2 linked regions of the Thermosynechococcus vestitus BP-1 genome follow. The protein of the gene in region 2 interacts with the protein of the main gene of each other region in a pairwise test. Links are inferred from orthologs where the notes say so. Each region holds a gene or a part of one and is shown on either strand. Other genes may lie near its edges.

What was found. Proteins that work in one complex are often made in the same cells at the same time.
Region 1: the proteins of uvrB (region 2) and uvrA interact in binary tests that used the Escherichia coli proteins (3 or more experiments, as listed by UniProt). The link is inferred for Thermosynechococcus vestitus BP-1 from one-to-one orthologs.

What each region holds. Positions count from the first base shown.
Region 1 is NC_004113.1:162,687-167,768, reverse strand. The notes cover bases 1,110-4,540. They hold uvrA (excinuclease ABC subunit UvrA), read left to right. Parts: upstream 1,110-1,478; coding sequence 1,479-4,340; downstream 4,341-4,540. Other genes in these bases: purU (formyltetrahydrofolate deformylase), read left to right, coding at 4,369-4,540; groL (chaperonin GroEL), read left to right, coding at 1,110-1,282. Outside these bases: more of groL, read left to right, coding at 1-1,109; more of purU, read left to right, coding at 4,541-5,082. UniProt on the Escherichia coli protein: The UvrABC repair system catalyzes the recognition and processing of DNA lesions. UvrA is an ATPase and a DNA-binding protein. A damage recognition complex composed of 2 UvrA and 2 UvrB subunits scans DNA for abnormalities.
Region 2 is NC_004113.1:2,114,466-2,119,014, reverse strand. What follows is about bases 1,153-4,050. They hold uvrB (excinuclease ABC subunit UvrB), read right to left. Parts: upstream 3,656-4,050; coding sequence 1,649-3,655; downstream 1,153-1,648. Other genes in these bases: TLL_RS10295 (RNA-guided endonuclease InsQ/TnpB family protein), read right to left, coding at 3,777-4,050; apcB (allophycocyanin subunit beta), read right to left, coding at 1,153-1,491. In the rest of the region: TLL_RS10315 (pentapeptide repeat-containing protein), read left to right, coding at 1-400; ispF (2-C-methyl-D-erythritol 2,4-cyclodiphosphate synthase), read right to left, coding at 409-891; more of apcB, read right to left, coding at 982-1,152; more of TLL_RS10295, read right to left, coding at 4,051-4,549. UniProt on the Escherichia coli protein: The UvrABC repair system catalyzes the recognition and processing of DNA lesions. A damage recognition complex composed of 2 UvrA and 2 UvrB subunits scans DNA for abnormalities.

The DNA of each region.
Region 1 (5,082 bases), 2.0 Mb from region 2 along the record:
TGACAAAGCCACCCAATTCCTTGTTGAAAAAATTGCTGAACATGCCCGTCCAGTGGAGGACTCCAAAGCCATTGCCCAAGTGGCGGCGATCTCTGCCGGGAACGATGAAGAAGTGGGTCGGATGATTGCCGACGCTATGGACAAAGTGGGCAAAGAGGGCGTGATCTCCCTCGAAGAGGGCAAATCCATGACCACGGAACTGGAGGTCACCGAGGGGATGCGCTTTGACAAGGGCTACATTTCCCCCTACTTTGCCACTGACACCGAGCGCATGGAAGCTGTGCTCGATGAGCCCTTCGTGCTGGTCACCGACAAGAAAATTACCTTGGTGCAAGATCTGGTGCCGATCCTCGAACAGGTGGCTCGCGCCGGTAAGCCCTTGGTCATCATTGCCGAAGACATTGAGAAAGAGGCCTTGGCGACCCTGGTGGTCAACCGTCTGCGCGGTGTCTTGAATGTAGCTGCTGTGAAAGCTCCCGGCTTTGGCGATCGCCGTAAAGCGATGCTCGAAGATATTGCCGTCCTCACAGCGGGTCAAGTGATCACCGAAGATGCGGGTCTGAAGCTGGAAAATGCCAAGCTGGATATGCTCGGTAAAGCTCGCCGCATCACGATCACCAAAGATCACACCACGATTGTGGCCGAAGGCAATGAAAAAGCCGTCAAGGCTCGCTGCGAGCAAATCCGTCGCCAAATCGAAGAAACTGACTCCAGCTACGACAAAGAAAAACTGCAGGAGCGGTTGGCCAAACTGGCGGGTGGTGTGGCAGTGATTAAAGTCGGTGCTGCCACCGAAACTGAAATGAAGGATCGCAAACTCCGTCTGGAAGATGCGATTAACGCCACCAAAGCCGCTGTTGAAGAGGGGATTGTTCCCGGCGGCGGTACCACCTTGGTTCACTTGGCTCCTGAGTTGAGCAACTGGGCCGCTGAGCACCTAACGGGTGAAGAACTGATTGGTGCCAACATTGTTGAGCGTGCCCTCAGCGCTCCCCTGCGTCGCATTGCCGAAAACGCGGGTCAAAATGGTGCCATCATTGTCGAGCGGGTCAAAGAAAAACCCTTCGATGTGGGTTATGATGCCGCCAAAGATGAATATGTCAACATGTTCGATGCCGGTATCGTTGACCCTGCCAAAGTTACCCGCTCGGCTCTGCAAAATGCGGCCTCTATTGCCGGTATGGTCCTGACCACCGAGTGCATCATCGTTGACAAGCCCGAACCCAAGGAAAATAATCCTGCGGGCAGCGGTGCGGGTATGGGCGGTGACTTCGACTACTAAGCCGATGTCTACCCCGGGCAGAGGGTTAATCCCTGAACCTGCCTAGGCAAGGCTCATCGAGTATCGCCTAAGTCACATGGGAAGCGGGGCAACCAGACCCCGCTTTTTTCATGGCTGAGTGGCCGCGACAGGGTCTGGCAGCGTTGCTATAATAGCCCTCAATGTAATGTTTTTTAACATTAGTTCTTTTTGCAGTATGGGCGATCCAGTGCCTGGGGGTGAAATTCGCATTCGGGGTGCACGGCAGCATAATCTGAAAAACATTGACCTCGATCTGCCCCGCGATCGCCTGATTGTAATGACCGGCGTCTCCGGTTCCGGGAAATCCTCCCTTGCCTTTGACACGATTTTTGCTGAAGGACAACGCCGCTATGTGGAGTCCCTGAGTGCCTATGCGCGGCAATTCCTCGGCCAGTTGGATAAGCCTGATGTGGATGCCATTGAGGGGCTGAGTCCAGCGATTTCTATTGATCAAAAGTCCACCTCCCACAACCCTCGCTCGACGGTGGGTACGGTCACGGAAATTTATGACTACCTGCGGCTGCTCTATGGCCGTGCCGGTGAACCCCATTGCCCCCATTGCGATCGCTCGATCCGCCCCCAAACCATTGATGAAATGGTGGATCAGGTTATGCAGTTGCCGCTCCAGAGCCGCTTTCAAGTCTTGGCCCCCATTGTCAAGGGCAAAAAGGGGACCCACAAGAAGCTGCTGTCGAGTCTGGCCAGTGAAGGTTTTGTGCGGGTTCGCATTGATGGCGAGGTGCGCGACCTCAGTGAGGCCATTGAACTAGATAAAAACCATGCCCACAGGATTGAAATTGTTGTCGATCGCCTTGTGCTCAAGCCGGGGATTGAGGAACGCTTAGGGGATTCGTTGCGAACGGCATTGCACCATGGCAACGGTACGGCAATGGTCAGTGTGGTGTCCCGGGAGACGGGAGCTGAGGGTCAAACGCTCCTGTTTTCAGAAAATTTTGCCTGCCCTGAGCATGGGGCGGTGATGGATGAGCTCTCTCCTCGACTTTTTTCCTTTAACTCCCCCTATGGTGCCTGCCCAGAGTGCCATGGCTTGGGCTATTTGCGCAAATTTAGCCCGGAGTTAATTGTCCCTAATCCCGAACTGCCGGTCTATCTGGCGATCGCCCCCTGGGCCGAGAAGGAACATGACTACTACCTTGCTCTCCTCTGGGGTGTTGCTGAGGCCTTTGGTTTTGACATCCATACACCGTGGTATCGCCTCACGGAGTTGCAACGGGAGATTCTCCTCTACGGCACCGACACGCCGATTCTCATCCCTTCTGATTCGCGCTATCGCAAACGGGACTACTACCGTCAATTTCAAGGGGTGATTCCCATCCTAGAGCGGCAGTACCGCGAGACGACCTCCGATGCCTACCGGCAAAAACTGGAAGAGTACCAAGTCAATCAAACCTGCCCCGCCTGTCAGGGGCAACGCCTGAAGCCAGCTGCTTTGGCCGTGCGCTTGGGGCAATATCGCCTTACGGACCTCACCCGTGTTTCCATTCGCGAGTGCTTGGCACGGCTTCAATCCCTGCAACTCACGCCTCGTCAACAACAAATTGCGGCATTGGCCCTGCGGGAAGTCACGGGGCGCTTGCAGTTTCTCATAGATGTGGGACTCGATTACCTGACGTTGGATCGCAGTGCCGCCACCCTCTCTGGGGGTGAAGCGCAACGGATTCGCTTGGCGACCCAAATTGGCTCTGGCCTGACGGGGGTGCTCTACGTCCTCGATGAACCGAGTATTGGCCTGCACCAGCGGGATAACGATCGCCTGCTGCAAACGCTGTTTCGCCTGCGGGACTTGGGGAATACGCTGATTGTTGTCGAACACGATGAGGACACGATCCGTGCGGCCGATTACATTGTCGATATTGGCCCAGGGGCGGGAATCCACGGCGGCCAAATTGTCGCTCAAGGCAGCCTCGAGGCCATTCTCAACCATCCCGACTCCCTGACGGGGGCTTATCTGTCGGGGCGCAAGCGCATTGAAACTCCCAGCGATCGCCGGCCGGGGAATGGCAAATCACTGATTCTCAAAAAGGTTTCCCGCAACAACCTCAAGGACATCACCGTAGAAATTCCCCTTGGCAAGCTGGTGTGTTTGACGGGAGTATCGGGATCAGGCAAGTCCACCCTTATGCACGAAGTTCTCTATCCTGCCCTGCAGCACCATCTGGGTTACAATGTCCCGCTCCCCAAGGAACTGGGCCACATTGAAGGCTTGAATGCCATTGATAAAGTCATTGTCATTGACCAGTCCCCCATTGGTCGAACCCCCCGCTCCAACCCTGCCACCTACATTGGTGTTTTTGATGTCATCCGTGAGGTCTTTAGCCAAACCGTTGAGGCCAAGGCACGGGGCTACAAGCCGGGGCAATTTTCCTTCAATATTAAGGGCGGCCGCTGTGAGGCCTGCGGTGGCCAAGGGGTGAATGTGATTGAGATGAACTTTCTGCCCGATGTGTATGTCCAGTGTGAGGTGTGCAAGGGGACGCGCTACAACCGCGATACGCTGCAAGTGAAGTATAAGGGCTGCTCGATCGCCGATGTTTTGGACATGACCGCCGAGACAGCGCTGACCTTTTTTGAAAATATCCCCAAGGCGGTGAGCAAGCTGCAAACCCTCGTAGATGTGGGCTTGGGCTATCTGAAATTGGGACAAAGCGCCCCCACCCTCTCTGGGGGGGAAGCCCAACGCCTCAAATTGGCGGCTGAACTGTCCCGCCGTGCCACGGGCAAAACCCTCTACCTGATTGATGAGCCGACCACGGGGCTATCCTTTTACGATGTGCATAAACTCCTCGAGGTGTTGCAACGGCTGGTGGACAAGGGCAACTCAATTCTGGTGATTGAGCACAATTTAGATGTGATTCGCTGTGCCGATTGGATTATTGATCTCGGACCCGAAGGGGGCGATCGCGGCGGAGAGGTGGTTGCCGTGGGCACTCCCGAAGCAGTGGCCCTGATGCCCCAATCCTACACCGGCCAGTATCTCGCCCGGGTCTTCAACCGCGCCGCTGCCAATTCGCAATAGTAGAATACAGGTTGCTCTGCCTTGCGGTGTGCCTATGCCGACAATGACCCTCTCCATTTCCTGTCCCGATCAGCGGGGACTCGTGGCCAAGTTGGCACAGTTTGTCTATCGCTATAACGGCAACATTGTCCATGCCGACCACCACACCGATGCCGTTGCCGGGATTTTTCTCTCCCGCCTCGAGTGGGAATTAGAGGGCTTTGAAATCCCCCGCGATCAAATTGCCACCACTTTCATCAACTACGCGCAGCGGGAAAAGATCTTTACCAGTTGGCAGGGGGTGCGCTGGCAGTTGCGGGCCTCGGATATTCCCTATCGCTTGGCCATTTGGGTGAGCCGCCAAGATCATTGCCTTTGGGATCTGCTGCTGCGGCAGCGGGCGGGGGATCTCTTTGCCGAAATTCCCCTGATTATCAGTAACCATGAGCATTTGCGTCCCATTGCAGAGCAGTTTGGCATTGATTTTCACTATATCCCTGTGACGCCAGAGACTAAGCCCCTTGCGGAAGCCAAGCAACTGCAACTCCTCAAGGACTACAGGATTGATCTGGTGGTGCTGGCTAAGTATATGCAGGTGCTCAGTCCTGAGTTTATTGAGGCCTTTCCCCAAGTGATCAACATACACCATTCATTCTTGCCAGCCTTTGCGGGAGCTAACCCCTACCACCGTGCCTATGAGCGGGGGGTAAAAATCATTGGTGCCACTGCCCACTATGCCACCGTGGACTTAGATGAAGGGCCA
Region 2 (4,549 bases):
GCAGTACGCCCGTTTTACCTATGCCGATTTCTCTTGGGCCACCCTTGAGCAGGCGGATTGTCGCCACAGCAATTGGTGCGAAGCGGATCTTAGCCATGCCCGTGCGGCAGCTAGCAACTTTTCCTTTGCCCTGCTGATGGGTGCTAGCCTCAATGAAGCAACGCTGCGGTTTGCACAATTGGTGCAGGCTTCCCTTGAGGGGGTTCAGGCCTATCGCTGCAACTTCTATGCCGCCAACTTAGCCGCTGCGGGGCTGACGCGGGGGTATTTTTCCCACGCCCTTTTTGTCCGGGCCAACCTCAGTCATGCCACCTGTCGCTGGGCAAATTTTCGCCATGCCAATCTTCAGCAAAGCCAGTGTGAGCAAACGGACTTTCACTACAGCCTGTATGTTACCTAGGGGTTATCCTACATCCCTGACTGGAGGAGCGCCACCGCATAGGCAGCAATGCCCTCTTCCCGTCCCACAGGGCCTAGTTTTTCATTGGTGGTGGCTTTAATACTAATTTGATCGCGATCAATCCCTAGGGTGGTTGCTAGGCGATCGCGCATCGGATCGAGGTAAGGTTTCAACTTTGGACGCTCCGCCACCACGACAGCATCGATATTGCCCACCCGCCAGCCCCGCTCGGCGATGAGTGCGGCCACTTTTGCCAGCAGCACTTGACTATCTGCTCCTGCCCACTGCGGATCACTGGGGGGAAAGTAATGACCAATATCCCCAAGACTGAGGGCCCCCAAGAGGGCATCCATAATTGCGTGGGTGAGGACATCGGCATCGCTGTGTCCCAAGAGTCCACAGGCGTGCTCTAGCCTGATGCCGCCTAAAATCAAGGGCCGCTCCGGAACCAGCCGGTGAATGTCATAACCATTGCCAATGCGGATCTTCATCACTGCTGCATAGGAAATAGAAAGGGGCGATCGCCGGCGCCACCGCCCTCTATTGTTACAGAGTCTTCTACCTTGGCCAACCTAGGATCTTCAGATATTCACTTCACTGAGTTGGCGGCACATGTAGTCAAAGGGCTGCTCGACAATGCCAGTGTCTTCAATGCCAGCAGCGGCCACGCGATCGCGCACAATCTCTTTCATGATTTGAATGCCGCGCACCGTTGGTCCAATGGGTACGCCAAGGGAGTTGTAGGTTTCTCGCAAACCTTCGAGGACACGCTCGTTGAGGACATCCACATCCCCGGCCACAATGGCATAGCTGGCATAGCGCAGGTAGTAGTCCATATCCCGTAGGCAGGTGGCGTAGCGGCGTGTGGTGTAGGCATTGCCGCCGGGTTGAATCAGTTCCGGCTGCTCGGTGAAGAGGGCAGAAGCCGCTTCCTTAACGATGGCTGCGGCATTGGCATTGATCACTGCTGCCGCCTTCACCCGTGCCGCACCGGAATTAAAGTAGGAGCGCAACCTGTCAACAGCATCGCGATCGAGGTAGCGACCGGTGGAGTCATAGTTTTTAATTAGTGTGGTGACGGCATCACGCATAGGTTTTTTTACTCCTAGAATTGCTAAAACTAGCGTCAACCCGAACGCCAGCCGAAATGGTGCGGATCTAAAATCGTACTTAGCTTACCACGCTAGGGTTTCCCCGCCTGCGCTCCCGTTTACGGACTGTTGCGAAGTATTACAAAAGTTCATAATTTTAGGGGTGCCCCACAAGGCGATCGCGCAAACGCTTAATTTGATCGCGGTAGCGGGCGGCTTCCTCAAAGGCCAATTCTTGAGCAGCTGCCTTCATTTTCGCTTCAAGGTCTTGGATCAGTGGAGGGATGTCCTCTAGGCTCAGGTCCTGTAGGGTTTGGGAAGATAAGACAGGCACTGACTCGGCGTTGAGGCGGCGAGACACATCCAAAAAGGCCAAGATGGCGTTACTGGTTTTCTTGACAATGGGCTGGGGGATAATGCCATGGGCTTGGTTGTAGGCCAGTTGAATGGCGCGGCGGCGCTCCGTTTCTTGGATGGCTTTTTGCATACTCTCTGTGAGGGTATCCGCATAGAGAATAGCCTGTCCACGTACGTGCCGCGCAGCACGGCCAATGGTTTGAATGAGCGATCGCTCCGCCCGCAGGAAGCCTTCTTTATCCGCATCCAGAATCGCCACGAGGGACACCTCCGGCAAATCTAATCCCTCCCGCAGCAGGTTGACCCCAATCAGGACATCAAAGTCCCCTTGGCGTAGGGCTTCGAGAATCTCAATGCGCTCAATGGCGTTGATTTCCGAGTGCAGATAGCGCACCCGTACCCCCCGCTCCTGGAAGTACTCAGTTAAATCCTCCGCCATCCGCTTCGTGAGGGTGGTCACCAGCACCCGCTCTTGGCGATCGCACCGCAGGCGAATCTCCCCATACAGATCATCCACTTGCCCTTGGGTGGGGCGGACAAAAATTTCTGGATCCACAACCCCCGTGGGACGGATAATTTGCTCCACTACCTGTGTGGACACCGCCAATTCCCAATCCCCAGGCGTGGCTGAAACAAAGATGCACTGCTGCACCTTCTGCCAAAATTCCTCCGGCTTCAGGGGGCGATTATCCGCCGCACTGGGCAAGCGAAAGCCGTGATCGATCAGCACTTTTTTGCGGGCTTGGTCGCCATTGTACATGCCGCGAATCTGTGGCACCGTTACATGGGACTCATCCACCACCAAGAGCCAATTCTCAGGAAAATAATCAATTAAACACTCTGGCGGTTCCCCCGCTGCCCGCCCTGCGAGATGGCGGGAGTAGTTTTCCACACCGTTGCAGTAGCCCACCTGCCGCAGCATTTCCAAGTCATAGCGGGTACGTTGACTCAGACGTTGTGCCTCAAGGAGTTTATTTTGGGCTTCCAAGTTAGCCACCTGGGCTTGGAGTTCCGCTTCAATGGCCACGCAGGCCGCTTCCAGGCGTTCCGCAGGGGTGACAAAGTGCTTCGCCGGATAAATATTCAGGCGCTCCACACTTTGCAAGGTTTCCCCCGTCAGGGGATCGACATAGCGAATCGCTTCAATTTCATCCCCAAAAAACTCTACGCGAATGATGCGATCCTCATAGGCAGGACCAATCTCAAGCACATCCCCCCTTACGCGGAAGCGACCCCGCCCCAGTTCGACATCGTTGCGAGTGTATTGAATCGTGGCGAGCTGCCGCAGCAGTTGCCGCAGCTCCGTTTCTCTGCCCACCTCTAGGGGAATCGCGGCTTTTAGGTACTCTGCGGGAATTCCCAAACCGTAGATGCAGCTAATCGAGGCCACCACAATCACATCCCGCCGTTCAAAGAGGGAACGGGTGGCGGAGTGGCGCAGCATATCAATTTCCTCATTGATAGAGGCACTTTTTTCGATGTAGGTATCGGTAACGGGAATGTAGGCCTCCGGTTGATAGTAGTCGTAGTAGGAGATAAAGTACTCAACGGCATTTTCGGGAAAGAATGAGCGCAGTTCATTGCACAGTTGCGCCGCCAAGGTTTTGTTGTGGGCCAAAACAAGGGTGGGGCGGCCAAGGGCCTCGATAACGCGGGCGATCGTGTGGGTTTTGCCTGTACCCGTTGCTCCTAGCAGCGTTTGGAAGCGATGTCCTGCCTGTACTCCGGCAACCAGTTTTTGAATGGCTTGGGGTTGATCCCCCGTGGGTTCAAAGGGAGCGTGAATACGGAAGGGAGTGCTGGTCATTGCCCAATTTCTCAAGAATTCTTTCCTAGGTTTTAGGGTAACGGAGCAACAGAGGAGGGAGCCACCCGCAGTCTTTTTCAGGAGAGCTGATCAAGCTGGAAACGTTGACATACTCACCGCCCTAAAGTGCGATGATTCTTGACGCTTCACTGGGTGATGCTACCGAAGTAGTCTTACTCCCCCTCTGCGTCCATTTATAGTCGTGGCAATGCCCTATCCCGACTTTCTCTATGTTTCTTGCGGCATTTTCGTCTCTATCATGCTCTGCGCCGCAGTTTATGCATACAACAGAGCGAACGGATAGATCGATTTTGCCCCATTTAAAACCGCATTTTGAGCAAGTCTGACTGGTTGGCTCCCATCGATCAATGACAATGAACTCACGGTTTAGTTTTTTGCACTTAGCCTCAACTAAAACCCTGAATTCTCGCCAACCTTGCAAGCTAATTGCTCTAGCGAGTTTGCGGTTCTTCACCATTCCAGAGACATTCAAGTCTTCCAGCGTGATCACTTGGCTCTCGATAACCACGCGGGTAGACAATTTATGCAAGAAATCCCTGCGAATATCTGAAATCCGACTATGAAGCTTAGCGATTTGCAGTCTTGTTTTCTCGCGTCGTTTGCTTCCTTTAACTTGACGGGCAAGTTTGCGTTGTTTTCGCCTGATCTTTTTGTCTAGCTTCGAATAATCAGGGCCATCAATCTTTTCGCCTGTACTTAAAGTAGCAAACGCTTTAATTCCCAAATCAATGCCGATAGAAGGGTTAGTTGCAGGTTGATCAACTGGATCGATCTCGACCACAAAACTGAGAAAATATCGATTTGCAGCATCTTTAATCACCGTAACTGAGCTTGGTTTAGAAGGAAGCTTTCTTGACCAAATTGGTCTGATGT